4 regions of the Lysinibacillus sp. F12 genome follow, and region 4 is predicted to be linked to each of the others. Evidence: riboswitches for the same ligand, from Rfam matches in the RefSeq annotation. Region 4 holds a riboswitch; each other region holds the start of a gene.

Region 1 (7,345 bases), on a different contig from region 4:
ATTGCTGCAAATATAGGTTCTAAGGAAAAAATAAGACCTGTATGTGTAGCAGAAGTATACTGTTGTGCAACAGTTTGGCCAACGAAACAAAACGCACTACAAATGATGCCAAGTCCTAAAATAGCCATCCAGGATGTCGTATTATTCGGTAAAGCTGGTGTTTCAAATAATAAGGTTAAGATCAGGGCATAAATACCCGCAAAGCCTAATTGGTAAATGCCGTACGAAATGGACTCCACATTCCGTGTAAATGAACTGTTTAAAAGTAAATAAATAGAATAACATAGCGCAGCGATTGCGACTAACAAATCTCCTTTATGGAAGGAGAAAGAGCCTTGCGCCGTTAACACTGTAATACCTATCATGGTACAAATAATCGCAAAGCTCACGGCTCTGGAAGGTAATTTTTTATCAATGAAGCTACTGAAAATCGGCACTAGTACAACAGTTAGGCTTAAAATAAAGCCTGCATTTGAAACGGAAGTGGATTGTAATCCAAATAAGCTTAATGCGAACACAATGAATAATAAAAATCCTTGGATAGCTGCATATTTTAAAGTCTTACCATCTACTTTTATCATCCGTTTATAAAAAATAAGCCCAGCTACTATAAATGCGATGATACAACGTAAAGCCACCACATTATAAACAGCCAATGTTTCAAGCCCCATGACCATAAAGGTATAAGATAGTCCCCAAAACATTGTGACAATAACCATCAATACATTTGCTTTTCCTTGGATACTCAATATGTTCACCTACCATCTGTGTACTAAAACAGTTTGTATACTAAAAATTACTATATATGTTGTATTGAGATTAGTAAAACGAATGTTTATAATGATTAGGATTAAAAAAATTCATGTATGTAGAGGGAATGCCGATGAGCTTAGTAAAATATGAGATTTTAACAAAGGTAGCAGAAGTCGCAAGCTTTACAAAAGCAGCAGATGCACTAGGATTAACTCAGTCTGCTGTCAGTCATGCCGTATCAAGTTTAGAAAAAGAATTTGGGTTTGCCTTAATACATCGAAGTAGAGCCGGTGTCACCCTAACGAGTGAGGGGCAAACAATGCTAAGGGCAATGCGTCAGGTTTTAGACGCACAGGAATTATTGCAACAAGAGGCAGCTCATATTCATGGAGTGACAAGAGGAAACGTCCGTATTGGCGTTATTTCAAGTATATCTTCTAATTGGATGCCAGAAATTATTAGGATTATGGACAATCAGTTTCCTGGAATACAGGTGGAATTACGCGAGGGAGATTATTACGAAATTGAACAATGGTTACTTAGTGGGGAAATTGAGGCAGGATTTTTAAATGGTCAAAAATCTGAGCAATATCAATATACAGAATTACAGCAGGATCCCTTATTATGTATCGTTTCAGATAAAAGCCCACTATTTAATAAGTCAGAGATAGATATTGTTGATTTGGAAGATATGCCTTTTATTATGACTTCCTATAAAGGGACCAATGATGTCAAAGTGTTGTTGGAACAATATCATGTGAAGCCAAATATTCGCTTTGAACTTTCAGAGGAGGTAGGTATTGTTTCTATGATTTCTCATCAACTAGGAATCAGTATTTTACCACAATTGGTCATTCAAAATTTGCCGCCTACATTAAAAGCAATTCCACTAAAGCAAGGTGCCTACCGTACAATCGGAATTGCCATGAAGCATAATGCATCACCTGTAACAAAGAAATTTGCGGAGATTTTAAGTGCATGGCTGATGGAACAAAAAAGTGCAGTCTGATGGAATCTATTGAAGCCTATCCGTGCATTACGGTAAAATAGTAGGTGTATATATTTTAGAAAATAGGTGAGTGGATGGGGACATTACAAGGTAAAACCGTACTCATTACAAGTGGGGGAACACTTGAAAAATGGGATCGTGTACGAGGGCACACGAATTTATCAAAAGGGACAATGGGCTGTTATTTAGCGGAGGCGGCACTCGCTGCTGGTGCTAATGTAGTATATATGCATGGCTATTTTGCACAGCTTCCAGTGAATCACGATCAAATGAAATTGATTAAATTTGAGGGCATTGACGATTTAGGAGAAAAAGTTCGTCATGCTGTCCAACAAGAACATGTTGATATTGTGATTATGGCTGCTGCTGGCTCCGATTGGGTCATTGATAAAGTGTATGATCAATCGGGCAACTTGATGGAGGAAGCAGGGAAAATGCCTTCCGATGAGCCACCTATTATTCATTTTAAAAAGGCGCCGAAAGTCTTAGGACAAATCAAGGGCTGGCAACCAAATGTGACGTTAGTAGGGTTTAAGCTAGAAGCAACCAATGACGAGGAGTTTTTGTTAGCACGTGCACGACTGCGAATGGAAACAGCCCATGCTCAATTAATGGTAGCCAATAGCTCTCAGTCTTTATATGGCGGGGACGAGCCCCATTGGATTGTACCTGCTGATGGACAGCCAACTAAAGTAATGGGCAAGCAAAAAACAGCCGAAGCTTTAATGCTGTATTTGCAAAATCAATAAATATGAACTGTGTAGAGAAATATTTCTACACAGTTTTTTCTTGTTTAAAAGCGGAGTATCATTTATTATTTACTTAACGGTCGGTAAAAAAGGAGGATTATAATGGGGAATAAAGAACAAACTTTTCAAAAAATCATAGATGTGGCTTATGTGATGTTTGCAACTAAAGGGTTTGAAAAAACAAGTTTAGCAATGATTGCTGCAGAGGTCGGTATATCAAAACCAGCCATTTACTATTATTTTCAATCAAAGGATCAATTAATTTCTTACTTATTTGATGCACTGTATAAAGAAATTCAACAGGATATCGCTGTGAATTATAAGGAGCTTTCTCATACGAATTTCAAGGAGAAATTACTCGAGCTAGGCTATAAGTCTATTGAAGCGCAGGGGAAGGATCCTTATTTTAATAAAATATTTAATCAATATGTACTATTAGCAGCTCGCGATGAAAACTATAAGAAACAATTAGTGGAGCTAGAAACTAGCTTTTTAACAAGCTTTGTTGAAGTCCTACGATATGGCGTGAAGCTAGGGGTGCTAGAGGATACTCCCCATATAGAAGCAAAGGCACAGATGCTAGCCCTGGTTTATGATAATATCGGTAATTTCATGTTAACAGGCAACCAATTGAACTATAGAGCTATTTGGAAGGAGGCAGTACATAGCGTTATCCAAGGGGACAAAAATGATCAATAACAATCGGCGCATTGAAGGTCTTGATTTTGCAAGAGCTCTCGCCATGCTAGGGATGTTCATTGTAAATTTTGGAGTCATAACAGGTTCTACAACGAATGGTTCAGCATGGATGATTACCTTACAAAATCTTTTCGAGGGGCGTGCTTCCGCTGTATTTGTCATGTTAGCAGGAATAGGGATAGCTTTAATGACTCGTCAGGCTAGAGAGACTAAGGACCCACTGCTTCTTCGTCAGAATCGACTTACTTTATGGAAAAGGTCGTTTTTGTTATTTACGATTGGGCTAATATTATATGTGATCGGCTGGACAGGAGATATATTACATTATTATGGCGTGTATATGTTTGTGGCCGCATGTCTGATTGCGCAATCCAAGAAAATGATGATCTTCATCATAGGTGCTATCCTCATCCTTTCACAATGGCTTCAAATTCAATTTAATTACCTTGCTGGTTGGCATCCAACATATGTCTTACTAGAGTATCTTGATTTTTGGACACCAGCAGGATTTATAAGAAATTTGATGTTTAATGGCTATCACCCACTATTCCCCTGGATTTGCTTCTTTCTGATGGGGATGTTAATCGGCACATTAGATTTAACAAATCGTACTATAAGAAAAATCTTACTAGTGACAGGTTTATTGCTAGTCATAATGACTGAGACTTTTTCAACATTATTTATTAAGATAACAACAACCATCCATTTATTAGATGTAGAGAGTGCATTGTATTTATTTGATACGGGACCGATTCCACCAAATATGATGTATGTCCTATCTAATTCGGCTTCGGCTATAGTCCTCATTGTAGGCTCCATCTATCTTGTAGAGACATGTAAAAATAAAGTCATTGAAGCTTTCATCTTAACCGGGCAAATGTCTTTAACCCATTATGTTGGCCATGTTTTTATAGGGATTGGGATACTAATTGTTTGCCAAAAGCTGGAGAATCAAACGCTTGCTTTTTCCATGCTGTATGCCTGCTGTTACTTTTTAGGATGTGTGTTTACTTCTGTTTGGTGGAGAGCTAAACATCATCGCGGTCCACTTGAATCCTTGATGAGGAAATGGAGTTCGAAATAAATTAGTAGATAGCCATCTATTTCTTACTGATTAGGCATAAAATACTTTAGGTATAGGCAGTTTTCTAATCTAAAATACACATTACAAAGTATTCAGCTAGGTTTTCTAATATTTTATATTGACAATCGTATAACAGAATTATAGAATTATTTTCAAGAAACGCAGTACTCTTATCGAGAGAGGTGGAGGGACCTGGCCCAATGAAGCCTCGGCAACCGAAAAAATAGGTGCCAAATCCAACAGATGTATCTGAGAGATAGGAGGGGCTATCAATTAGCTTGATGCATTGGCCTCTTTTGTACAACAAGAATCAGAAAGAAGGGGTGTATCGTATGGCTCAGTCGACAAAGGTAGAAGATAAGAAATTAGAGGCTATTGCAAAGGCCATTCAAAATCTTGAATTTGGTGAAGTGCATATTACGATTCAGGATGGTGTAATTGTTCAAATTAATAGGCTTGAAAAGCAGAGATTTCCACAAAAGAAATAAAGATCATTTCAGATGAACGATGTGAAAAGGCCACCAATAAGCATGGTTTCCGTTGCTTACAAGTGGCCCTTTTTTTATGAGAATTAGCTATAAAAGCTTTTTGGAATCTGACCGATATGACGGCGATGGTAGAGAAGCGGTTCCTTTTGAGAATTTGTAATATCTAGTACTTGCCCAATAAAAATAGTATGATCGCCAGCATCTATCTGTTGAAATGATTTACATTGTAAAATAGCTGCTGTATCATGTAAAATCGGTAGCCCAAATGATGAAGTAGACCATTTTGCCTGAGCAAAGCGATCTGGGACTTTACTTGCAAATAATGTACATAAATGCTCTTGATCACTCGCTAAAATATTAACAGCGAATTTTCCAGCACCCATAAAATAAGGATGGAGCTGAGATTTTTTATCCAGTGACCATAAAATAAGTAGTGGGTCAATGGAAACAGATGCAAAAGAATTGACGGTTAAGCCAATTGGATTCGTTTCATGACATGCTGTAACAACCGTTACACCTGTAGGATAGTTACCTAATGCCAATTTAAAAGCAGCTACATGATCTGTCATTCAAATCACCTCTTTATAGTGAGTAATAAATTAGTTAACGGAGTTAGTAGGGAAATTGCACTTTTTTTCATACCAGCTAGTAACTCCTTTTCTTAAGTAAATATTAAATCAATTACACATCTAGGTAAAGCTAATGGGGGAAAGAAAGGGGAATTGCCATGACTTTATATTTTGATCATCTGGTACATCAAGTAGAATCTCCGGAAAATATAAAGGTTTTCTTCAATAAACGAAATGTCCATACAGTGAACGGTGGTCAACACACGATGTGGGGGACTTACAATACGCTAAGCTACTTTGGCTTAAGCTATATTGAACAAATCGCTATTTATGATCGTGATTTATTTGAGCAAGCGGCCCAGTACCCATATTCCCTACATTATACGTTTAAACGTAATCATGAGCGCCAAGGATTTTCACGAATTGCCTTGCGCACCCAAAATATTGAAGAAGAGGGTCAACGATTGCGTGCATTGGGCTTTGATGTATATGGTCCCGATGCTTGTAGTCGAACAAGACCAGATGGCACGATAATCGAATGGAAGCTATTGCATTTTGGCAGGGCTGACCTTGCATTGGATTTCCCATTCTTAATTGAATGGGCAGATGAAGATGAGAAACGTCTTGCTCAATTAAAAGCTAGTGGCGCGATTGATGAAACGCAAGCTATTACCATGGAATCGATTCAGTTTTATGTCAGGGATGTGGAGAAGACGGTGCAGCTTTGGCAGAAGGTATTACAGCTACCCAAGTTTGTGCAGCATGAGCAGTTTGTGTCTCTACAGCTACCGAATATGCGCTTGGATTTTTATGAGGAAGCGGCAGCATCTAGCATGACGCTCGGGCATTTAAAAGAAGGGCCTATCGGTGTAACATTGAACGATCCACACAGAACCAAGGAAACATTAGTTTGTCCAGGTGCTTTTTATTGGATTAATAGATAAATTAAAAATCCACTTCAATCGTTGAAGTGGATTTTTATGTGTAAACATGTCAAAAAGCGGATTGAACTATTTTTAAATATTTCATCCACCTTCAGTTTCCTAGCTTATAATTTTACAACATTTGATGCTTGCGGGCCGCGATTGCCTTCCACAACATCAAATGAAACCTTTTGACCTTCTTCAAGTGTACGGAAGCCTTCCTCCTGGATGCCCGTAAAATGTACAAATACATCTTCTCCATCATCACATTCAATAAAGCCATAGCCCTTTTCATTATTGAACCACTTTACGATCCCCTGTTGCATAAGCATTCGCCTCCAATGCGCTTGAAAGTAAAATAAAGTTAAAGAAATCGTGCTATCAATGAGAAAATGTGAAAAAATAGCATTTTCTCTTAGAACATACATGAATTGAACAAAAATGTCAATTGATTGTCGGAATGCGAGCATATCTGGCTTTCTTTTTTTTCACAATTAAGACTATAATGGAAATGAACAACATAGAAAGTAGGATGCCAAATGACAACGAAAAATCAACCATTAACAGATTTAGAAATCGCGAGTCAAGCAGTAATCAAACCTATTACGGAAATTGCCCATGCTGCAGGTATTCCAGAGGATGCACTTGAGCAGTATGGCCGCTACAAAGCAAAGATTGACCCATTAAAAATTACAGCTCAAGGTGAGGACGCAAAGGTTGTGTTAGTGTCAGCTATTAGTCCAACCCCAGCAGGTGAAGGAAAGTCAACTGTGACTGTAGGACTAGCTGATGCCCTTCATCAATTAAATAAGAAAGTGATGGTAGCGTTACGTGAACCTTCGCTTGGTCCAGTAATGGGCGTAAAAGGTGGCGCAACTGGTGGGGGCTACGCACAGGTTGTACCAATGGAGGATATTAACTTACACTTCACTGGTGATCTTCATGCGATAACAACAGCCAACAATGCTTTATCTGCATTTATTGATAATCATATCCACCAAGGGAATGTCTTAAACATTGATCCACGACGTATTATTTGGAAACGTGTGATGGATTTGAATGATCGCTCAT
Region 2 (7,345 bases), on a different contig from region 4:
GTATGGTAAGATACTCACTGGCGATATTTTGGCAACGCTTGCGGCTACTAGGAATTGAGCTCCGTATGGGAGAAGACCTTGAACCGTACAGGAGAAAATATCTAAAATACTTGCGGACTTTTTCGGCTCAATCTCATACTGATCAGCAATATTTTTGGCAAGCGGCCCAGCAATTAAAATAGCAATTGTATTATTGGCTGTAGATAAATTAGTTAGGCCCACAAGACCAGCTATACCTAATTCAGCGCCCTTCTGCGATTTAATCCTGCGTGTTACAAGGCGGAGCAAAAAGTCAATTCCTCCATTAAATTTAATAACCTCCACCATTCCAGCTATTAATATAGCTAGAAAGGCGATTTCAAACATACCTTCCATTCCTTCGCCAATTTTTTGTATAAGGCTCATTAGGTGATAGCTGCCATCTGCTAAGCCAACTGCACCGGCGAGGACAATCCCTAATGCAAGAACGAGGAAAACATTCATTCCCGATAACGCTAAAATAATCACTAAAACATAGGGAACAATTTTTACCCAATTATAGCTTAAATGCTCTACTTGAGCTGTTCCACCGGATGTCATAAACCCTAAAATAATGCTCGTAACCATAGCTGCCGGCAATACAATCCAAAAATTGACCTTAAATTTGTCCTTCATTTGCGCTCCTTGTGAACGAACGGCAGTAATAGTAGTATCTGAAATAAAAGATAAATTATCACCAAACATTGAACCGCCTATAACCGCTGCTATCACTAAAGCAATAGATAGCTCAGTCTGATCGCTTATCCCAACTCCTATGGGCGCCAGTGCAACAATTGTCCCCACTGACGTACCCATGGATAGAGAGATAAAACAGGCAATGATGAATAAACCTACAACAAGCAAGTTTTGCGGAATAATTGATAATGCAAAGTTAACAGTGGAATCTACGGCCCCCATCCCCTTGGCTACCTCTGAAAATGCCCCTGCTAATAGAAAAATAATAACCATCAGCATGACATTTAAATTTCCAGCACCTTGGCAAAAAATATCAACCTTCCGTGAAAACGATTCTTTTCGATTCATCGCTAGAGCCACAGCTCCCGAAATGCTAATAGCTACAATAACAGGGAAGGCATAAAAATCACCCGTCATAACCCCTGAACCAATAAATAAAATTATAAAAACAACAAATGGGATTAGCGCCCATGGATTCTCTCTCCTCATTGTTTACCTCCCAAAAATTAAAAATCAGCCCTATTTTTGTTTGTTCACCATAAAAAAGGCCTCATCTTGAAATAACAAGAAGAGGCCTTATAGTTAAAACGCTCCTCTTATCTATCAAGGACATTGCTTGCTGGATTTGGCACAGTAACTTAATAGTTCCGCTGCCGAGATTTCATCGGGCCAGTCCCTCCATCTCTCTTGATAAGAAGAAAAATATTATATTATATTTTTGACACAATATTAAAATACTAAAATAAAACATCCATAATTGCAACATGTTTTTAATTAGAAAAAATTTCTTGGCACTATCTTTAAGGTCCAGAATTCAACTTTTTAGATTAATATGAAGCTTTGTATAGACACATATACCGAAAATATAAATGCGCCAACTAGAAAACAACCATATAATTTTCTCTCTCTCCCAAACTCTTTAATTCCTAATGTTAACATAAATAAACCTAGGAAAAGGATCATTAAGAAATTTAGGCGGTATTCATATGTAATAAGTCCATAAACGGAAAGCGTGATGCCTATCGTTGATAAAATAATTTGTACTGTTTTTAACAAAACGATTCCTCCCTTTTTGCTTAAACAAATACTGTCAGTTATCTAACTTTTTTTGAATAAATAAATTCTATGATAGGTGATATGACCAATGTAAACCCAACGACTAAGAACAAAGGATAATTTTTCATGTCATTTAAATTGGAGACACCCTCTGAAGCAAAAAAAATTAGACAAGCTAAAATCATTAAAACATACTATCCAATTTTAGCATTGTGTGCTTCAATATGCTTATCCAGTTCATCTTTATCTTCTTTAATACCGCTATGGTTACCCGAAGAAGAATAAGGAAATAAAGCTAATTATAATAGAACCTCCATCAATTATTCCGAAACGAATCCATCTGTAGAGGGTAAAACTAACAATGTACAAACATATACAATGACTAAAAGACCGATTAATTTTTTCGATTGATGCATCCTTTGTCTAACCTCTATAGTGACAACTATTACCATTTAAAAATTGATTTATAATTTTAAAAAATCCAACAATACCCATTTAAATAATCATTTGTAAAATTCGGTTCGTTCAAAAAATCTATCCCTTTATGGCAAAACGGGCCATGGGAATTTCAGCTCTCGCCTCTTTTTCACAACTAATGACATTCGGTTAACAAAAAATAACTTGTTGGAAGTATGGCTACGTTTGTAAGATAAGGCTAGCTTGCCTCATAAATTAATGTTCTTGAAATCTCAGATAAAAACAAAAAACCAGATGCTCCTCATAGAAGAGCGCCTGGTTTTATTGTGAAAGTGAATCTTACTAATTTACTTAGTTTTGATTCGTATTAATACTACGCTAAGTTAAGGCGTTGAACAAGTTAAAATATTTTCCAATCTAATTTTTGGGGGAATTCTTGTTTTTTCGAGCATAGGATTTACTCATTGCTATGTAATTTTCTAAAGTTCATGATTTTCATAAAAGTAGAAAGCCAACAAAAAAGACTAGATGCCTACATAATTATGTAAGTTCTAGCCTTTTAAGTGAAAGTGAATCTTACTAATAATATTGCTTAGCTTTAGATTCAATTATGAATACGAAAAAACAGCTAAAAAGTTTCACTATTTGTCCTATTTTTTCGTATAAAATAGGATTGTCTGCACAAAAAGACCAGGAAATCACGGAATAAGTGAATCCTGGCCTTTTTGTGAAAAGTGAATGTTACTAGCTTGCTTTAGTTTTTGTATTCTACTAGTAAGGTAGACGGTTGACGTTGCGATAAGTTACATAAAATTTAAAAATATTTTAAGCTTTTACTTGAATAGCAAAATCCCGCTGCCCCACCTAGTAATAACGGAAAGTTATACCTCCCTTTTGACATTGTATAGCTGCCTTTTTCAGTGTCTTTGAATGGAGATGGTTGCTGTAAAAAGAGGTATGAAATTTCCCATTTGCAGTTGTAGCACATATATCATTCACCAGAAGTCTACGGTGCATTTCCACTTCCTCGGGATTGCTCCTTGCTGAGAATCTTTTCTTTTACATGAATCAACTTCATCCGACGACTTTGCAGAATGAAGTGGGTGCCAATTAAGACTCACAATTACGAGAAAAGTGACTCTTTTGAAACAAGGCTTTCAGTATAAAAAAACATTTTTTAGTCACTTAGGTGTCTCCTATTACTTAAAGAAAGAACAACTGGCTAGCTTAATAGACCATCTTTTTGCCCTAGTTCTAGTAGGCAGTTCACTTGTCTTGGACTATGGTGATGAATCGTTATTTAGGAAAAAGGTATCTCTAACAGAGTAGAGAATATGGTGAAGATGGCGGCAGCTGGTGGTGAACCAATGAACTCATGCTATGAGGAAATGAAGAAGACACTAGATCAATCAGGGCTACTCATCTATCTCTATCTGCAATTCAACAGCTTTATTTTCAACATCAAACTGATTATCTATCCGCTTTTGAAACAATCCATTATCTTCACATTGTTAAAAAGTAAAGTATAATCAAATCATTTTTAAAACAATTCTTAATTTTCTATCTATTTCCCAGGCAATTAACTATTTCGATATAATATTTATGTATATGATAGTAGTGTAAAGCTAATTAGCCTTACACCTCCTAGATTTGTTACTAGGGTCACTGTTATAAACAGTGACCCGCTTATGATTGGCAACCCCCTAAAGGATTTCCATCTAGATCATAGAAGGTGAAAAATTTTATTTGTCCTTCTCCTCCGATAGGATTTACTTCCACTTGTTGCTCTACTAGTGATTGGTAGGTATCTTCAATAGTTGAAGATAGGAAATTGAAGTATTTCCCTACCCCAAAATGATTATCTGGAAAATGTAATGGTTGATGATTCTCCGTTTTGACTAAACATACGACCGTAACAGATTGTTCCCCTATTTTCATGACCGCTGCGTCTTCTTCTATATTTAAAAGCTTAAACCCAAGCTTTTCCTCATACCATTTAACTGATAATTGAGGGTCCTTTATCGGGATAAAAATGGCCTCTACTCCATTTAATAATGATCGCATCCCTTTTTTCCTCCTATTTAAAATGATGTATATACTTTTTTCTATTAATAGACGCTTTTGTCCTCTAAAAAAATTTCCCCCGTACTCCTCTTCTTGTTTATTTTCCCTATTATTTGCTTATCCTAATTAGTATCGGAAATGTCTTAGCCCTTTTCCTAGAGGAGGTGCCAATCATTAAACACACGGTGTCATTCTTTCTCCTACTTCTAACCGTTTTGTTGTTAACTGGATGTTGGAATAAGCGAGAGTTAAATGAATTAGCTATTGTCACTGCTGTTGGGGTCGATAAAACAGACGAATATATAGAGCTATCCATTCAAATCGTTAACCCAAGTCAAATAGCGACGAAGAATTCAACAAGCTTTCAAGTCCCTGTTGTTACCTATCACGCAAAAGGGAAAACCTTATTCGAAGCTATTCGGAAATTAACAACGCAGACGCCAAGGAAACCCTATTATGCACATACTCAAGTTATTATTATTGGTGAAGAAATGGCTGAATATGGTATGAATAGTATTTTAGATTTATTTCAAAGGGACCCTGAGGGAAGAAGTGATTTTAATATTATTGTTGCCCATGAATCAACAGCGCAAGATATTTTAAGTATATTAACACCGTTAGAAGATATTCCTGCCAGTAAATTGTTAAAATCCTTAAAGGACTCTGAAGATGCATTGGGAACAACTGAATCAGTGATTTTAGACGATTTAATCAATTCTTTAGGGAGTATTGATCATAGTGCTGTTCTGCCCTCCATTCAAATACATGGAGATGCAGATGCAGGAAAGAGTAGCTCCAACATCGAAAAAATGGATAGTCCTGCTAATTTACAATACGGTGGACTTGCTGTTTTTAAAAACTATAAGCTTATAGGCTTCTTATCAGAGGAAGAAAGCAGAGGCTATAATTTCTTACACAACCATATAAAAGGTACCGTTCAAAAAGTCCCTTGTTCGGAAAAGGGGAAAATATCAGCGGAAGTTTTAAATTCTTCTACAAAAGTTACTGGCAGCTTTAAAAATGATAAACCCTCCATCCATGTACAGGTTGAACTTGAACAAAATATAGCGGAAATAAGTTGTCCATTGGATCTAACAAAGCCAGAAACTATTGATACTCTTAATAAAGAAACAAGCAAGTTAGTTCAAGCGAATTTAGAACAAACATTTCACACTATTCAAAAAACCTATCAGGTTGATATTTTAAAGTTTAGTGAGGTACTACATCGCGAAGACCATCAGGCATGGAAACGTATTAAAAAAGATTGGGCCACGCTTTACCCCAATCTCCCCGTGCATATTGAGGTAAAGGTGAAAACAAAAGGCATTGGTACAGCTAGAAAGCTAAAAGTAGGGTAGAGAATAAAAAATGACCAGCCTCTCCTTGAGAGTGCTGGTCATTACTAATTAGCGTATAGCTTCAAATGTATAGACACGCCCTGAGCCGCCCCCCCGCCTCAAGAACCTTACCTGTTAGTCCCTGTAAACGTTCCATATCCCCACCGATAGAGAATCCTACTGGCTTTGTTAAATCATAAAGTTCCGTACATAACGGTCCATAATTACTGTACATATTGTCTCCTCCGATTATTTGCGGAAGAATAACTTTTTTTAATTCTTCCACACCTTCATATTATTAAATGGAAAAGTAGAGCTGGCTATCATTATGGATCACTCGCTTTCATGATAATTTAAATAAATAATACCTATATTTGTCATTCATTTCGATATTTCTGTTGATTTCGTTTTAGGTCCACTATAATGTAAAAATTAGCACAAATTATCAAGAAATATTTCCCTTTAAATAGTACGATGAGAATGAGAAAGGATGATCGTATGGATTATTTTGAAAGAATTCAAAACGCTATAGAATATATAGAGGATAACCTACAAGAAAAAATGTCGATCACAAATATTTCTTCGCAATCGTATTTTTCAGCCTTCCATTTTCAGCGACTGTTTCAGGCGATAACTGGATTTTCTGTACAGCAATATATTCGCAATAGAAGGCTTTCAGAAGCGGCCGTTCTATTAATAACAACCTCCCAATCTATACTTGAAATAGCGATTAGCTTTGAATACGGTTCTCAAGAAGCATTTACACGAGCATTTGTTCAGTACTTTGGGATAACACCGACTAAGTACAGAAAGAATACCTATTCTATTCCATTGCAAAATAAAATAAACTTTTTAGATTATAAAATAGATGGTGAACTTCCAATGCAAAAACCTACAATCGTACATTTAGGAAAAAAGTTAATCACCGGCTATGTCTATCCAACATCCTTACAAGATGAGAGGTATTATGAAGAAATCCCAGGCTTTTATCATGATTTTGGTCGTCAACAATATTATGACTGTATTGCACAAAAAGTGGCCCCTAATGTGGCATATGGAATCTCTACAAGCTTTCACGAGGATGGTCAGTTTTCCTTTATTGTTGGTGAGGAAGTCCAAGCATTTGAGGAGCGTGTTCAGCAAGGATTTACCCATTTAGAATTACCCGCTGGTCAATATGCAGAATTTATCTTGAATAGTAGTGCAGAAGGTATTCAGAATACAAGACGTTACATTTACGGGGTATGGTTGCCGAATTCCAATTATGATAGAGATATGGGTCCTGATTTTGAAATAACAGATGTCATGCAATCTATCTATCCATATAATCTGAAAATGAAAATTTACATTCCAATTAAAGGCTAAGAAAGGAGCCAAAAAAATGATGATTGAAAAGGTTTTTACTCAATTCCCTTTGCTACATACGACTAGTCTAACATTAAAGAAAATAGAAGCGTCTCATGTGGAAGATTTGTTTGCCATCTATGATAATAATAAGGTTTTCGAGTTTTGTGGTATTATTCCAAAACACAACCTTCAAACCGTTCAAAAAATGATTGGGCATTTCGAAAGAGACTTTAAGAAGAAAAGTAGAATAAAATGGGGTATTTTTGAAGCGTCCCATAGTAATAAATTAGTGGGTATTATTGAAGCTATGGACTTTAATCAGAAAGTAAATATGGTGACAATTGGATATTACTTAGCAGAAGATTTTTGGGGAAAAGGCATTGCTACGAAGGCAGTTGAAATGGTCGTGA
Region 3 (7,345 bases), on a different contig from region 4:
TCGCCTGCTAAGCTTTCCGCACCACCGTGACCAGCCCCTTCGACCATTAACTTTTGTTTCGGTACATTTGCTGCTTCATATACGTCATCCAACATGGTCGAAGGAACAAAAGTATCGTTGTCTCCATGAATAAACAGCATAGGGGTTTTCGATTTTGCCACTTGATCAACAGCACTAGCTTCTGCTAGTGTATAGCCTGCTTTTAGTTTAGTTACGACCGAAGAGAATTGCATAATTGGGAAAGAAGGTAAGTGAAAGATGGCTTGTAACTGATAGGAAAATTCATCCCATACGGAAGAATACCCGCAATCCTCAATAATTGCCTTTACATTTGAGGGCAAATCCTCGCCTGAAGCCATCATGACAGTGGCTCCTCCCATCGAAACCCCAAATAGAACGATTTCAGCATCTTCATTCATATTTACAATGTCGTCAATCCATGAAATTACATCAAAACGATCATGCCACCCCATGCCGATATAATCACCTTCACTTTGACCATGTCCTCTTGCATCGGGAATGAGTACATGATAGCCCATATCATAAAATTGTTTAGCATACTTAGTCATTTGTGTACCATCACTTGAATAGCCATGAAAGATAATTGCCCATTTGTCTGTGGGATGGCTGTTTTGGATAGAGTATGCATGTAGCTTAAGGGAATCAAAGGATGGAATTGACTTCTCCTCAGAATGCTTGTTAAACCACTGCTCACGTGCCTCTTTCTCTCGAGCTTCATCTGAATTGCTATCGATTAGATTGTGGGGGGCATCTAGAACTGCTGTTTTATCAGTATCAGGATTTAATGCCAGATTATAAAAGTAGTTGCCTGCAAAAAAACCAGCACCAATAATTAATGCCAATAATATAGTAATTAATGCTACTAGTAATTTGTATTTTCTTTTCATATGTATCTCCTATATTAGCTTCTGTTTATGTATGGGAAAGAAAAAGAGAACGAATCATATCGTTCCCTTTTCTTGTTCTAGTTGTTATTTTAATGGACCACCAAGTGTAGTAATGGCTTCCGAAACGTTTGCAAATTTCTTGAAGTTTTCGTTGAATAAGCCTGCAAGTTCAGCAGCTTTAGCATCGTATGCAGCTTTATCTGCCCATGCTTCACGAGGATTTAACACTTGCGAAGGTACACCTTCAACTGCTGTTGGGATGTGTAAGCCAAAGACAGCATCTTGTGTCGTTTCAACATTTGTTAATTTACCATCGATAGCTGCACGTACCATTGTACGTGTATAAGAAAGCTTCATACGGCTACCAGTACCATATTCGCCACCAGTCCAACCAGTGTTCACTAGGTATACTTGTGCGCCATGTTCATCAATTTTTTGACCTAACATTTCTGCATACACTGTTGCAGGAAGTGGAAGGAATGGAGAACCGAAGCAAGTAGAGAATACTGGTTCTGGCTCTGTTACACCACGTTCAGTTCCAGCAAGTTTTGAAGTGAAACCACTTAAGAAGTGATACATAGCTTGCTCTTTTGTTAATTTGCTGATAGGAGGTAATACGCCAAACGCATCAGCTGTTAGGAAGATGATTGTTTTTGGATGACCTGCTACAGATGGATCAACAATATTTTCGATGTATTGGATTGGATAAGCTACACGTGTATTTTCTGTTAATGAGCCATCATCATAGTCACAAATACGAGTTTCTGGATCAACAGCTACGTTTTCTAAAACAGAACCGAAGCGGATTGCATTGTAGATTTCTGGTTCTTTCTCAGCAGAAAGGTTGATCGTTTTTGCATAGCAACCCCCCTCAATGTTGAATACTCCATTATCAGACCAACCATGTTCATCGTCACCGATTAGCTTACGGTCTGGATCAGCGGATAATGTCGTTTTACCAGTACCAGATAAACCGAAGAATAATGCTACATCGCCAGCTTCACCAACGTTTGCTGAACAGTGCATAGAAAGGATTCCTTGTTGTGGTAATAAGTAGTTCATAATTCCGAAAATAGATTTTTTCATTTCACCAGCATATTCAGTACCACCAATTAAGATAATTTTCTTTTCAAGTGATACAATGATGAATGTTTCAGAAGCAGTACCGTCAACCGCAGGATCTGCTTTAAAGTTAGGAGCTGAGATGACAGTGAAGTCTGCAACATGCGAAGCTAATTCTTCTTTAGTCGGACGGATAAATAATTGATGAGCGAAAAGGTTGTGCCAAGCGTATTCATTAATCACTTGGATGCTTAATTGTGAATCTTTGTCAGCACCAGCAAAACCTTTGAATACGAATAATTCATCACGTTCTTTTAAATATTTTATTACTTTTACATACAGATTATCGAACACTTCAGAGGAAATTGGTTGATTGACTTTACCCCAGTCAATTTGATCTTTTGTGCTTTCTTCTTCTACTGTATATTTATCTTTAGGTGAACGACCAGTGTATTTGCCAGTTTCTGCACGAACTGCGCCATCTACTGTTAACATTGCCTCACCACGAGAAGTAGCTTTTTCTGCTAATTGTGGTACTGAAAGTTGAACATTAATGTTACCGCCGTTTAATAATTCCTTCAGTTCGTTTGCAATTTCTACTGAATTCATCGATTAAATACCATCCTTTTTTATAGTATTCCCTTGGTTTAGAGGGATTTTTTCTTAATTTCAAAAATAGTATAACACAATGGGTTAAATAATCTATACTAATTAAGAAATTATTTTAGAGTTTTTATTACTTTTCAATAAACTGACAAAAAATAATGTTTTTCGAGTAGAAAACATTCAATGCTACAGTAAATTGTCTAAAATTTGAGCCACACATATGTTACCACAAGAAGCTAGGTATGTTGTAGGGATTAAATTTCTTCTATTTACATCATCACCCAAGTATGAAAATTTTATGGTGATAATTTTGTTCTTCCTTTCTATACAGTAATACATAAGAAAATATTTGACAACGATTGACCTTTTCAGTAACATGAAAATTGAACGGATACTCTTATCCCGAGCTGGTGGAGGGTCAGGCCCTGTGAAACCCGGCAACCTGCATGTATTATTTCACAACATGCGTTGGTGCCAACCTGATGCAAGGGAAAATCCCTTGAACGATAAGAGTGAAAGGTAACGAAGTCATTATTCCTTTCCTCATGTATAGTAACGTGAGAAAAGGATTTTTTTATTGTTAAAAATTAATGTAAAGGTAAGTATATGTAGTTCTTTCCTTATTATAATGACGGGTCTTTCGAAATCCTCGTGTTTTTAAGTAGCAGTTATTTTTTCTCGTAAAGTGAAATGACAACAACAGCGGCTTGAGAGAGTTCAATCCTTAGGAGCGGACTTGACATGGGTAATGAGTACCGTACAAATACTTTTTGTAAGAGTAATAGGAGGAAAACTAAATGACAAACCGTCGACTGTTTACATCAGAAAGTGTAACAGAAGGGCATCCAGATAAAATCTGTGACCAGATTTCGGATGCCATTTTAGATGCTATTTTAGCAGAAGATCCAAATGCACGTGTAGCGTGCGAGACAACTGTAACAACAGGATTAGTATTAGTAGCAGGAGAAATCACTACTTCTACTTATGTAGATATTAAAGGCATTGTACGTGATACTGTGGCGGAAATTGGATACACACGTGGTAAATATGGCTTTGATGCTGAAAACTTAGCAGTACTTGTAGCAATTGGTGAGCAATCTCCAGATATTGCCCAAGGCGTTGACCAAGCTTTAGAGGCCCGTGAGGGTTCTATGACAGATGCAGATATTGAAGCGATTGGTGCAGGAGACCAAGGCTTAATGTTTGGCTATGCATGTAATGAAACACCTGAGTTAATGCCATTACCAATTAGCTTAGCTCATAAATTAGCACGTCGTTTAACAGAAGTTCGTAAATCTGGGGAGTTAGCTTATTTACGCCCAGATGGTAAAACACAAGTAACAATTGAGTATGATGACAATAACGTACCTGTTCGTGTCGATACAATTGTTATTTCAACTCAGCATGATGAAGAAGCAACACTTGAACAAATTCAGGCCGATCTAAAACAATTCGTGATTGCTCCTGTAGTGCCAAGCGAATTATTAGATACAAACACAAAATACTTTATCAATCCAACTGGCCGTTTCGTAATTGGCGGACCAAAAGGAGATGCTGGTTTAACGGGCCGTAAAATCATTGTTGATACATACGGTGGTTATGCACGACATGGTGGTGGTGCATTCTCAGGTAAGGATGCAACAAAAGTAGACCGTTCAGCTGCCTATGCGGCACGTTATGTAGCTAAAAATATTGTAGCAGCTGGTTTAGCAGAACGCGCTGAAGTACAGTTGGCTTATGCAATTGGCGTTGCACAGCCTGTTTCCATTGCTGTAGATACATTTGGTACAGGAAAAGTGACGGAAAGCAAAATTGTAGAATGGGTTCGTGAGCTATTTGATTTACGCCCAGCAGGTATCATTAAAATGCTTGATCTTCGTCGTCCAATTTATAAACAAACTGCAGCTTATGGACACTTTGGTCGTACAGATGTAAACGTCCCATGGGAACAAACTGATAAAGCTGACGCATTACGCATAAAAGCACAGCTGTAAACTATTGTGCTAAAGTGCTGAAGTCTTTAGGAAATTATTCTAATGTATTATGAACAAAAGGGGCTTTTCTGCTCCTTTTGTTTTTTTGCAAAAATACCTCGCCCTTATTCCTTGAACAAATAATGTCATGGAAAGCGAGGAATTTTTTATGAAGGTACAATTTCTTTGTAGGTTTTTATTTTTGTAGAGATTTATAATACTGACCCTTTTCAGCGTATTCACGTACGATACGTTCCATATCCTCTTTATCCTCAGCATTTAATTCTCGTACAACTTTGGCTGGACGTCCTAATGCTAAGCTATTTGGAGGAATGACTTTACCAGGAGGCACTAAACTTCCGGCTCCAATAAATGCACCCTCTCCAATCTCCGCACCGTCTAAAATAATGGAGCCCATTCCGATTAAGGCTTTTTTTCGAATGGTACAGCTATGTAAAGTTACTTGGTGTCCTACTGTGACCTCATCTTCAATAATGAGTGGAAACTTAGGACTTTGATGTAAGCAGCAAAGATCTTGTATACTTACTCGTTTACCTATTATTGTTGGGGAAACATCGCCGCGGATCACGGTATTGAACCAAATAGTTGTTTCAGCTCCAATAGTTACGTCTCCAGTAATGGTTGCGTAATCGGCAATAAAAACAGATGGATCGATCGTTGGTGTTTTATCTTTGAATGGATAAATCATGAGAATCGCCTCTTTTCTTTTTGTAGATATAGTATTATCGTATCAAATACGCAACTTTAAGGAAATATAAAATTAAAATGAGCTGTTATTTCGATATAATCAAAGTGTAATTATTTTTTAGGAGGACTATGTAAATGTGGAAATGGGAAGCTGATGGACAAGCAAAGGCTGTGATTGCTATTCTTCATGGTGCTTATGAAAACCACCGTTGGTATGCATGGCTGATAGAAAAATTAAGATTGGAAGGCTTCCACATAGTCATGGGAGATTTACCGAATCATGGTGTCAATGCAAGATTTGCCCGTGTCCATGATGAGGACTTCAAATTGTACAATAAATATACAAGAAATTTGATTGAGAATGCATTTTCATATAATTTACCAACCTTTGTAATAGGACATGGACTAGGCGCTACTTTAGTTCTTCATACAATGCAAAAGAAAAAGTATGAGTGTGCAGGTATTATTTTGACATCACCATGGCTGCAATTGAAGCTATTACCAGGTAAATTATCAAATGCTTTAACAAGCCTGAGTGCATTAACAGCAAATGTAAAATTGACACATGACCTGACATTTGAAAAATTGACGCGTAGCGTAGAGGGTAGAGAAGAAATGAAGGATGATATACCATTTATGTCTGTAGTTTCGGTGAAATGGTATCGTGAGCTTCAGCAGATGATGAGAAATTTAGTTATGCTACCTAAGGACGAATTTCCTAATATGCCTATGTTAATTATGACAGCTGAAAAAGATAAAATTACGGAAACTCGACAAATGCGTAATTGGCTTCATCAACAAGAGTTAACGGAATTTCAATTTAAAGAATGGGCAAATTGTTATCACAATTTATTTCATGAAGTAGAGCGTGAAGAGATTTTTATGTACATTCGAGATTTTATCAATAATGCTCTTAGACGAATTGGATATATAATAAAATAGTTTCGATCCCTTCTAAATAGTAGGATACTTACTTAATTATTGTTACTTGAATATAATATTGTAATTTTCTGAAAAGTGTAATAATATAGTGACTTAAAGTAAGGTAATTCAAATTGGAGGGGTAAGATGGATGTAGTTGTTGGTAAAATGAATGACATATTATGGGGACCTTGGTTTATTTATGGTATTTTATTGATTGGGCTTTTTTTCTCAGTCATTACAAGGTTCCTGCAAGTAAGGCATATTAAAGATATGTTCGTGCTAATGTTTAAAGGGGAGAAATCAGAAAAGGGGATTTCCTCCTTCCAAGCAATGTCTATCGCTCTATCGGGTCGTGTAGGTACAGGGAATATCGCCGGTACTGCAACAGCTATTGGGATGGGGGGACCTGGTGCTGTCTTTTGGATGTGGGCAATTGCTTTCATTGGTGCGGCAACCGCATATGTAGAGTCTACTTTAGCGCAAATCTATAAAGAAGAGAAGGATACTGAATACCGTGGTGGACCGGCCTATTACATAGAAAAAGGAATGGGTCAAAAATGGTTTGCAGTGATTTTCGCTGTAGCTGCTTTAATTGCTATGCTTATACTTATGCCAGGTGTGCAATCTAATGCCATTGCAGGAGCTGTTGAAAATGCCTTCGGTATTGAAACTTGGATTACAGGACTAATTATTGTTGTTTTACTCGGTGCCATCATTATTGGAGGCGTTAAATCGATTGCCAACGCCGCACAAATTATTGTACCGTTCATGGCATTAGCTTACATTATTATGGCTATTATTATTATCGCTATGAATATTTCAGAGGTACCATCTGTCTTTGCTTTAATTTTCTCAAGTGCATTTGGAGCACAAGAAATATTTGGAGGTATTATTGGCTCCGCGATTGCTTGGGGTGTGAAACGAGGAATCTATTCAAACGAGGCTGGTCAAGGGACTGGTGCGCACCCTGCTGCTGCAGCAGAAGTATCTCACCCTGCTAAACAAGGGATTGTCCAAGCAGCGTCTGTATACATTGATACATTATTAATTTGTTCAGCTACAGCCTTTATGATTTTATTTACAGGTATGTATAATGTACAAGATGAAAAGGCAGTTGAAGGAACAGATTCATTTATTCACGTTGGGGAATTCAATAAAGGTGGC
Region 4 (7,345 bases):
CGAAGCCAATGTTTAACTGAATACAACCGATTTTCATAATAATTCCTCCTATAGACAATTAACAAAAAAAGTAATACTATTTGCTTCATATTCTTTAATAATAATTATTATATTCTGAAAAAGGTGATCATGCATGGAATTCTCGAAAAAACTACAGCAATTACCCACTCAATTTTTTGCGGCGCTTGTCCAAAAAGTAAACAATGCCTTGGAAGAAGGACGCGATGTGATTAATCTTGGTCAAGGAAATCCCGACCAGCCTACGCCTACTCATATTATTCAAGCATTACAGGGAGCAGCTGAAAATCCTCAAAACCACAAATATTCGCCATTTCGTGGTATCGCCGAACTACGTCAAGCGGCTGCCGACTTTTATAAACGGGAATATGATGTGGAGATTAATCCCGATACTGAAGTAGCGATTCTTGGTGGCACAAAAATTGGTCTTGTTGAGCTACCTTTGGCTGTGTTAAATCCAGGGGATACAATGCTATTACCAGACCCTGGCTATCCAGACTACTTATCAGGTGTTGTATTAGGTGATGTAAATTTTGAAGTGTTGCCACTTTTTGCTGAGAATCATTTCTTACCTGATTATGATGCCCTACCTAAAGAAGTTAAGGAAAAGGCCAAGTTACTGTACTTAAATTACCCAAATAATCCTACGGGTGGTACAGCAACACTTGAATTTTTTGAAGAAACTGTTCGCTTTGCTAAGGAGCATAATATCATCGTATCACATGATTTTGCATATGGTGCAATTGGATTTGATGGCAATAAGCCTATTAGCTTTTTACAGGCCAATGGCGCAAAAGAAGTTGGAATCGAAATGTACACATTATCAAAAACTTATAATATGGCAGGTTGGCGTATAGGCTTTGCTGTTGGTAATGCTGATTTAATTGCTGCGATTAATCTTATTCAGGATCATTTGTTTTGTAGTCAATTTCCAGCTATTCAACAAGCAGCAGCTATTGCCCTTACAGCTTCACAGGAATGTGCAGATGAGCTAAGAGCTACCTATGAGCGTCGTCGAAATGTTCTAATCGAAGAAGCGCATAGAATTGGCTGGCAAGTAACAGCACCAAAAGGCTCCTTCTTTGCCTGGCTCCCTGTCCCATTAGGTTTTACAAGCGAACAATTCGCCGATATATTGCTCGACAAAGCTGATATTGCAGTAGCCGCAGGTAATGGCTTTGGTCAATATGGGGAAGGCTATGTGCGTATTGGCTTGCTTGTAAGCGAGGAACGTTTACGAGAGGCCATCCAAAGAATTGAGCAATTGAAATTATTTTAACATGTAACCATATAGAGTCCTGTAGCTTTCACTAGCTACAGGACTTACTATTTTTCAATTTTCCTTGGAAAATCTAACACATGTTCTAATGGATAAAATTGTACGTGACCTGTTTCATCATCCATCTGACGGATATGCTGAATGCCTTGCACTTCTGCCAGTACTACATCTGCTGTTATGACGATATTTCCGCCCTTTATAAAATGACCGCCTGAAACCACTCCCCATTGATCACTCATGGAACCATGGAAATGCGTTTCATATCCTGCATCACGCTTACAAACCACTCCTGAACCTTGGATAAACTCGAGTGGCCCCTCTTTCTCTACCACATCACTAAATCGAACTTTAATGTGGGAGGTTTCATCGGGTACTAAATAAACAAAGCTACTTTTTTGAAAACTACCAATACAACTAATAATGGTTGCTGAATCAATATTATTCTCTTCACAAAGTGCCTCTATTCCTTCAATGATGTCTGTCCCCATGAGAAGACGTGCACTAATCACCTTACCAAATGAACCTATGCCATAATTAACTCTTACTGGCATTCTTCCCCCTCCTTCGCGACAAAATATTATAACAATATAAAAAATTTCAAAAATATTTATTGACTTACTATACCCTATAAATTATATTAGTTCTATCGGAAATACAAAAATATAATATGAATCTCTTATCAAGAGTAGCTGAGGGACTGGCCCTATGAAGCTCGGCAACCTCCTTTTATGAAGGAAGGTGCTAAATCCTGCAAACGAAATTCGTTTGATAGATAAGAGAGGACTTTTTTTCATGAGCCTCTCTTAATTTATAAGAGAGTTTTTTTATTTTCAAAAAACCGATAAAACAATTTTTGGAGGTAGTTTTCATGAAGAAGAAAAATAAATTTTTAGTAGGTTTAGCAAGTCTTACATTAGTAGCAGCACTAGCGGGCTGTGGCTCTAAAGAAGATAGTACAGGAAAAAGCGACGCTATCGATGAAAATAAAATTGTCGTGGGTGTCACTTCAGGACCTCATGAGCAAATTGCAGAGGTAGCTGCTAAAGTCGCAAAGGAAAAGGGGCTAGAAGTAGAACTAAAATCTTTTTCTGATTATGTTTTACCCAATACATCCTTAGCTGAAGGAGATCTTGATGCAAACAGCTATCAGCATAAACCTTTCCTCGATACTTTTAATAAAGATCACGATACAGATTTAGTACCAGTTGGCAAAACAATTTTAAATCCTATGGGGATTTACTCTGAAAAATATAAATCATTGGATGACGTTCCTGAAGGCGCAACATTTGGCTTACCGAATGACCCAACAAATGGAGCGCGAGCTCTCTTTGTTTTACAAGAGGCAGGCTATATTAAATTAAAAGATGGAGCGGACTTAACAGCATCTGTTCGTGACGTGGAAGAAAACAAAAAGAATTTAAAATTCATAGAATTAGAAGCCGCACAAATTCCTAAGCAGCTTAGTGAAGTAGATGTAGCTGCTATTAATACGAACTTTGCGCTGGAAGCTGGCATTAATCCACAAGAGGACTCTATTCTTTTAGAATCTACTGACTCTCCATATGTGAACTACATTGTCGTTCGTGCTGAAAATGAAAATGACCCAACAATTAAAAAATTCGTTGAGGCTTACCAGTCTGATGAAGTGCGCCAATTCATTGAAGAGGAATTCAAAGGTTCTGTAATCCCTATCTGGTAATACATGCCAAAAGCTGATATAAGGCTGAGAATCTGCCAATTGTCCACTATGGAAATCGCGCAGATTCTTGCTTTTTAGAAGCTAAGAAAGGAGCAAGTAATCTGATGATTCAATTACAAAATATATCAAAAGAATATAAGACGAAAAAAGGCAGTATTAAGGCAGTGGACGGAATTAATCTTCATGTAAAAAAAGGACAAATTCATGGTGTAATTGGGTATAGTGGTGCCGGTAAAAGTACGCTTATTCGTTGTGTTAATTTACTAGAGCGTCCCTCAGCAGGCAAGGTTTTGATTGATAATGTGGATATTACTACCCTTTCACTTCATGACTTACGTCAAACACGGCAAAAGATTGGCATGATTTTTCAACATTTTAATCTCTTAAAGACAGCAACAGTTTATAACAATATTGCGGTTCCCTTAAAGCTACTTGGTTATAACGAAACAGAAGTCCAAAATCGTGTGGCTAAATATGCCGAAATTGTAGGTTTAACAGAAAAGCTAGATAGCTACCCCAATCAGCTTTCAGGTGGACAAAAGCAACGTGTCGCAATTGCACGCGCTCTAGCGCAAGAGCCAGAGATTTTACTTAGTGATGAAGCAACAAGTGCCCTTGATCCTGAAACGACAGAGGCCATTCTTGAACTATTGTTAAAAATTAATCGTGAATTAGGAATTACAATCCTACTGATTACACATGAAATGAATGTTATTCAGAAAATATGTGATGAGGTATCTGTTCTAGAGGCCGGGAAAGTAGTTGAATTTGGTACGGCTATTGAGCTCTTTGCAAAGCCCCAACACCCTACTACAAGAAAGTTTTTAAGTACCATTTCACAGCGTAACTTAACTCCTTCTCTTATTGAGCAGCTAAATGTTTCAGGTAGCGTCATTCGTTTAACATTTCTTGGGGAAAGTACTGGGAAGCCATTATTAGCTGAAGTCAGCAAAGTATATGATGTACAACCAAACATCCTAACAGCCAATATTATTGAATTAAAAAACGGCATTGTCGGTAATATTGTGGTGCATTTAAACGGAGAGCCAAGCATTGTTCAAAAAGCGCTAACCTATTTTGCAGAGAATGGCGTTACTGTTGAAGAGTTAGGAGGAGAATTCCATGAATAATTTCTTTCATGATTGGTCTGAGGTTATTGGCAAAGCAATTATCGAAACATTTCAAATGGTCGGAATTTCATTATTCTTTTCCATTCTAATCGGTATACCTTTAGGTCTTTTAATTGTTTTAACACGACCTGGTCAATCCTTTGAAAATAAATTTTTCTATCAATTATTTAATTTAATCATCAATATTATCCGTTCAGTGCCATTCATCATCTTACTATTCTTCATTTTACCTTTTACAAAGGTTATCGTCGGTACAACGATTGGTGTTAAAGGCGTTATTGTTCCGCTTGTAGTTTATACAGCTCCTTATATTGCAAGACTGATGGAGTCAGCGCTTTTAGAGGTTGATTCTGGCGTTATCGAAGCCTACACAGCCATGGGTATTAAACGTCGCCATATCATTTGGCATGTATTATTACGTGAAGCACGCCCATCCATTATTTTAGGCTTAACGATTGCTACAATTGGATTGATTGGCGCAACAGCAATGGCGGGAATGGTTGGTGCTGGTGGTTTAGGCGACCTCGCTTACCGTTATGGTCATTTACGCTACGAGGTAGATGTCATGTATGCAACGGTGTTTATTTTAATCATCCTTGTACAAAGCATACAATCCATAGGCAATCGCATTTCAGCCAAATTGAAGAAAGACTAGGAGGAAGATATCCATGGCAACTGAGATTTATGTAGAGAAAAACGGCTATATCGCAACGCTAGTGTTAAACCGTCCCGACAAACGGAATTCTTTATCGAGAGCAATGTTCCAAGCGATCATAGACGAGCTAGAAGAGTTACGTACAGATATGTCTATCAAGCTATTAATTGTACGGGGTGTCAATGAAGTCGCCTTTTCCTCAGGCGCAGATATTAGTGAATTTTTAGATACCCGCTATGCGTCAGATAATGCTAAAGCCTATAATAATCTAGCTTTAAAGGCCATTGATGTCCTCTATAAATTTCCACATCCTACGATTGCCATGATTCAGGGCTTAGCGATTGGCGGCGGCTTAGAGTTAGCCAATGCATGTGACTTTAGATTGGCAACACCAAAGAGTAAGCTTGGCATTACCGCTGCGAACATTGGGATTGTCTATAATCTTGAAAGCACTAAACGACTTATAAATATTGTGGGTGTCGCGAAGGCTAAAGAGATTTTATACACAGCAAACATTTTTACAGCGGAGGAAGGAAAAAGCATTGGTTTGATTACTGCCCTTCATGAGCCGCAGGAAATTGAAAATGCCACTTTGCATTTTGCAGAGCATCTTTTAAAGAAATCACCTATTGCCAATGCAGGTAGTAAAAAAATAATTCAAGCTATTGTGGATGGTGAAAATGAAGAGAGTGATGAACTGGCTCAATTGATTCTCGATTCATTTAGTTCTGATGATTATAACGAAGGTATTCAAGCTTTTTTAAATAAAAGAAAGCCTATTTTCAATAAATAAGTGAGGTAGTAACGATGACAAATACAACTGATGGTGACCTACTCTTAAAAAATATCACTGCCCAAGCGCCCTTCCCCATTTGCTTTGCAGATTTAGAAAAAGCAGTAGCTGAAAAAATTCCCGCCGGACCATTCGGCTACATTCGCTCAGGAGCTGGCGGTGAACAAACATTACGCAATAATCGTTCAGCTTTTGAAAAGTACTCCATTGTTCCCCGCTTTTTAAATGATGTTTCAAACGTTCATACATCCATTAATTTATTCGGAAAAACATATCCAACACCATTGCTCTTTGCACCTGTAGGCATGAACGGAATGGTTCACGAGGAAGGTGAACTTGCCGCTGTACGCGCTGCCCAGCAATTAAATATGCCCTATATTCAAAGCACAGTCTCCACCTATGCACTCGAAGATGTTGCCGAAGCTGCCCCTTCAGCAACAAAATGGTTTCAATTGTATTGGTCTACAAATGAGGAAATTGCATTTAGTATGGCCGCACGAGCAGAGTCAGCAGGCTTTGAAGCCATTGTTTTAACAGTCGATACAGTAATGCTTGGATGGCGAGAAGAAGATGTACGCAATCAATTTTCACCATTAAAGCTAGGCTACGCAAAAGGAAATTACAAAAATGATCCTGTCTTTATGGCTTCTTTGCCTAATGATTCATTTGAATCGTATGTACAAGGCGTCTTGCAAAATGTCTTCCACCCTACACTCAATTGGGAGCATGTTCGTGAATTAAAACGGCGTACAAATCTCCCTATATTATTAAAGGGAATTCTACATCCTGAAGACGCAAAGCTAGCAATTGTAAATGGGGTTGACGGTATTATCGTATCGAACCATGGCGGCCGACAATTAGACGGTGTTATTGGGTCACTTGATGCCCTTCCCTCCATCGTGAGTGCTGTCAAAGGACAAATCCCTATTATTTTAGATAGCGGTGTATATCGCGGGATGGATGCCTTAAAGGCGCTTGCTTTAGGAGCTGATGCTGTGGCAATTGGGCGGCCCTTCATCTATGGTCTAGCCCTTGAAGGACAACAGGGTGTCGAAAGAGTCATGACAAATATCTATGATGAATTAAAGGTTTCCATTGCATTAGCAGGCACAACCTCCATCGAAGGGTTACGTACGATTACATTAGTCAAAAATGATGGGATGGAGGTCAAATGAAACAAGCATTAGACGGTTTAAAAGTTGTAGATTTATCTCAAGTTTTAGCTGGCCCTTATTGTACGATGGTCTTAGCAGATATGGGCGCAGAAGTCATAAAAATCGAGAAATATCCAAACGGAGACGACACCCGAGCAATGGGTCCGTTTATTAATGAAGAAAGTCATATGTATATGATGGTTAATCGCAATAAAAAAGGTGTTTGTATAAATTTAAAAACGCCAGATGGTTTGGCTTTATTCAAAGAGCTTATCCAGTCTGTAGATGTGCTGGTGGAAAACTACCGGCCAGGTGTTACGGAAAAACTAGGTATAGATTATGATACTTTAAAGGCTCTTAATCCCGGACTCATTTACTGCTCTATTTCTGGGTACGGACAAACGGGTCCTTATAGCCAAAAAGGTGGCTATGATATTATGGCACAGGGTTTAAGTGGCTTAATGCATATGACTGGCGAAGCGCAGGGTCGGCCTGTAAAAGTTGGCTTTGCTGTCAATGATATTGCTGCTGCCCAAACGGCCTTACAATCTATTTTAATGGCCTATATTTATAAGCTACGCAGTGGCGAGGGACAATATATAGATGTCTCTTTAGTA

What was found. A riboswitch is a leader RNA that binds a small molecule or an ion and turns the genes downstream of it on or off. The one in region 4 is predicted to bind S-adenosylmethionine.
Region 1: linked by a shared signal. The riboswitch ahead of AC3CH7_RS02115 (YezD family protein) and the one ahead of AC3CH7_RS21750 (MetQ/NlpA family ABC transporter substrate-binding protein) in region 4 are both predicted to bind S-adenosylmethionine.
Region 2: linked by a shared signal. The riboswitch ahead of AC3CH7_RS09145 (Na+/H+ antiporter NhaC family protein) and the one ahead of AC3CH7_RS21750 (MetQ/NlpA family ABC transporter substrate-binding protein) in region 4 are both predicted to bind S-adenosylmethionine.
Region 3: linked by a shared signal. The riboswitch ahead of metK (methionine adenosyltransferase) and the one ahead of AC3CH7_RS21750 (MetQ/NlpA family ABC transporter substrate-binding protein) in region 4 are both predicted to bind S-adenosylmethionine.

The regions. Positions count from the first base shown of each region.
Region 1 is NZ_JBYMLP010000001.1:381,316-388,660, reverse strand. Features, by position in the region: gene AC3CH7_RS02140 (DMT family transporter) at 1-758, opposite strand, end outside; gene AC3CH7_RS02135 (LysR family transcriptional regulator) at 884-1,762, shown strand; gene AC3CH7_RS02130 (phosphopantothenoylcysteine decarboxylase domain-containing protein) at 1,837-2,511, shown strand; gene AC3CH7_RS02125 (TetR/AcrR family transcriptional regulator) at 2,614-3,210, shown strand; gene AC3CH7_RS02120 (DUF418 domain-containing protein) at 3,200-4,294, shown strand; SAM riboswitch class I at 4,462-4,557, shown strand; gene AC3CH7_RS02115 (YezD family protein) at 4,627-4,782, shown strand; gene AC3CH7_RS02110 (flavin reductase family protein) at 4,866-5,351, opposite strand; gene AC3CH7_RS02105 (VOC family protein) at 5,510-6,295, shown strand; gene AC3CH7_RS02100 (cold-shock protein) at 6,400-6,600, opposite strand; gene AC3CH7_RS02095 (formate--tetrahydrofolate ligase) at 6,814-7,345, shown strand, end outside.
Region 2 is NZ_JBYMLP010000002.1:412,693-420,037, forward strand. Features, by position in the region: gene AC3CH7_RS09145 (Na+/H+ antiporter NhaC family protein) at 1-1,203, opposite strand, end outside; SAM riboswitch class I at 1,308-1,411, opposite strand; gene AC3CH7_RS09150 (DUF3953 domain-containing protein) at 1,537-1,770, opposite strand; partial or broken gene AC3CH7_RS09155 (class I SAM-dependent methyltransferase) at 3,328-3,709, shown strand; gene AC3CH7_RS09160 (VOC family protein) at 3,874-4,251, opposite strand; gene AC3CH7_RS09165 (Ger(x)C family spore germination protein) at 4,416-5,609, shown strand; partial or broken gene AC3CH7_RS09170 (class I SAM-dependent methyltransferase) at 5,704-5,823, opposite strand; gene AC3CH7_RS09175 (effector binding domain-containing protein) at 6,087-6,953, shown strand; gene AC3CH7_RS09180 (GNAT family N-acetyltransferase) at 6,970-7,345, shown strand, end outside.
Region 3 is NZ_JBYMLP010000002.1:1,330,926-1,338,270, reverse strand. Features, by position in the region: gene AC3CH7_RS13600 (alpha/beta hydrolase) at 1-908, opposite strand, end outside; gene pckA (phosphoenolpyruvate carboxykinase (ATP)) at 993-2,579, opposite strand; SAM riboswitch class I at 2,971-3,089, shown strand; gene metK (methionine adenosyltransferase) at 3,374-4,570, shown strand; gene AC3CH7_RS13585 (gamma carbonic anhydrase) at 4,746-5,258, opposite strand; gene AC3CH7_RS13580 (alpha/beta hydrolase) at 5,393-6,199, shown strand; gene AC3CH7_RS13575 (alanine/glycine:cation symporter family protein) at 6,326-7,345, shown strand, end outside.
Region 4 is NZ_JBYMLP010000007.1:18,811-26,155, reverse strand. Features, by position in the region: gene AC3CH7_RS21765 (carbon-nitrogen family hydrolase) at 1-37, opposite strand, end outside; gene AC3CH7_RS21760 (pyridoxal phosphate-dependent aminotransferase) at 134-1,297, shown strand; gene AC3CH7_RS21755 (PPC domain-containing DNA-binding protein) at 1,345-1,848, opposite strand; SAM riboswitch class I at 1,971-2,076, shown strand; gene AC3CH7_RS21750 (MetQ/NlpA family ABC transporter substrate-binding protein) at 2,166-2,996, shown strand; gene AC3CH7_RS21745 (methionine ABC transporter ATP-binding protein) at 3,101-4,126, shown strand; gene AC3CH7_RS21740 (methionine ABC transporter permease) at 4,119-4,781, shown strand; gene AC3CH7_RS21735 (enoyl-CoA hydratase/isomerase family protein) at 4,795-5,574, shown strand; gene AC3CH7_RS21730 (alpha-hydroxy acid oxidase) at 5,589-6,749, shown strand; gene AC3CH7_RS21725 (CaiB/BaiF CoA transferase family protein) at 6,746-7,345, shown strand, end outside.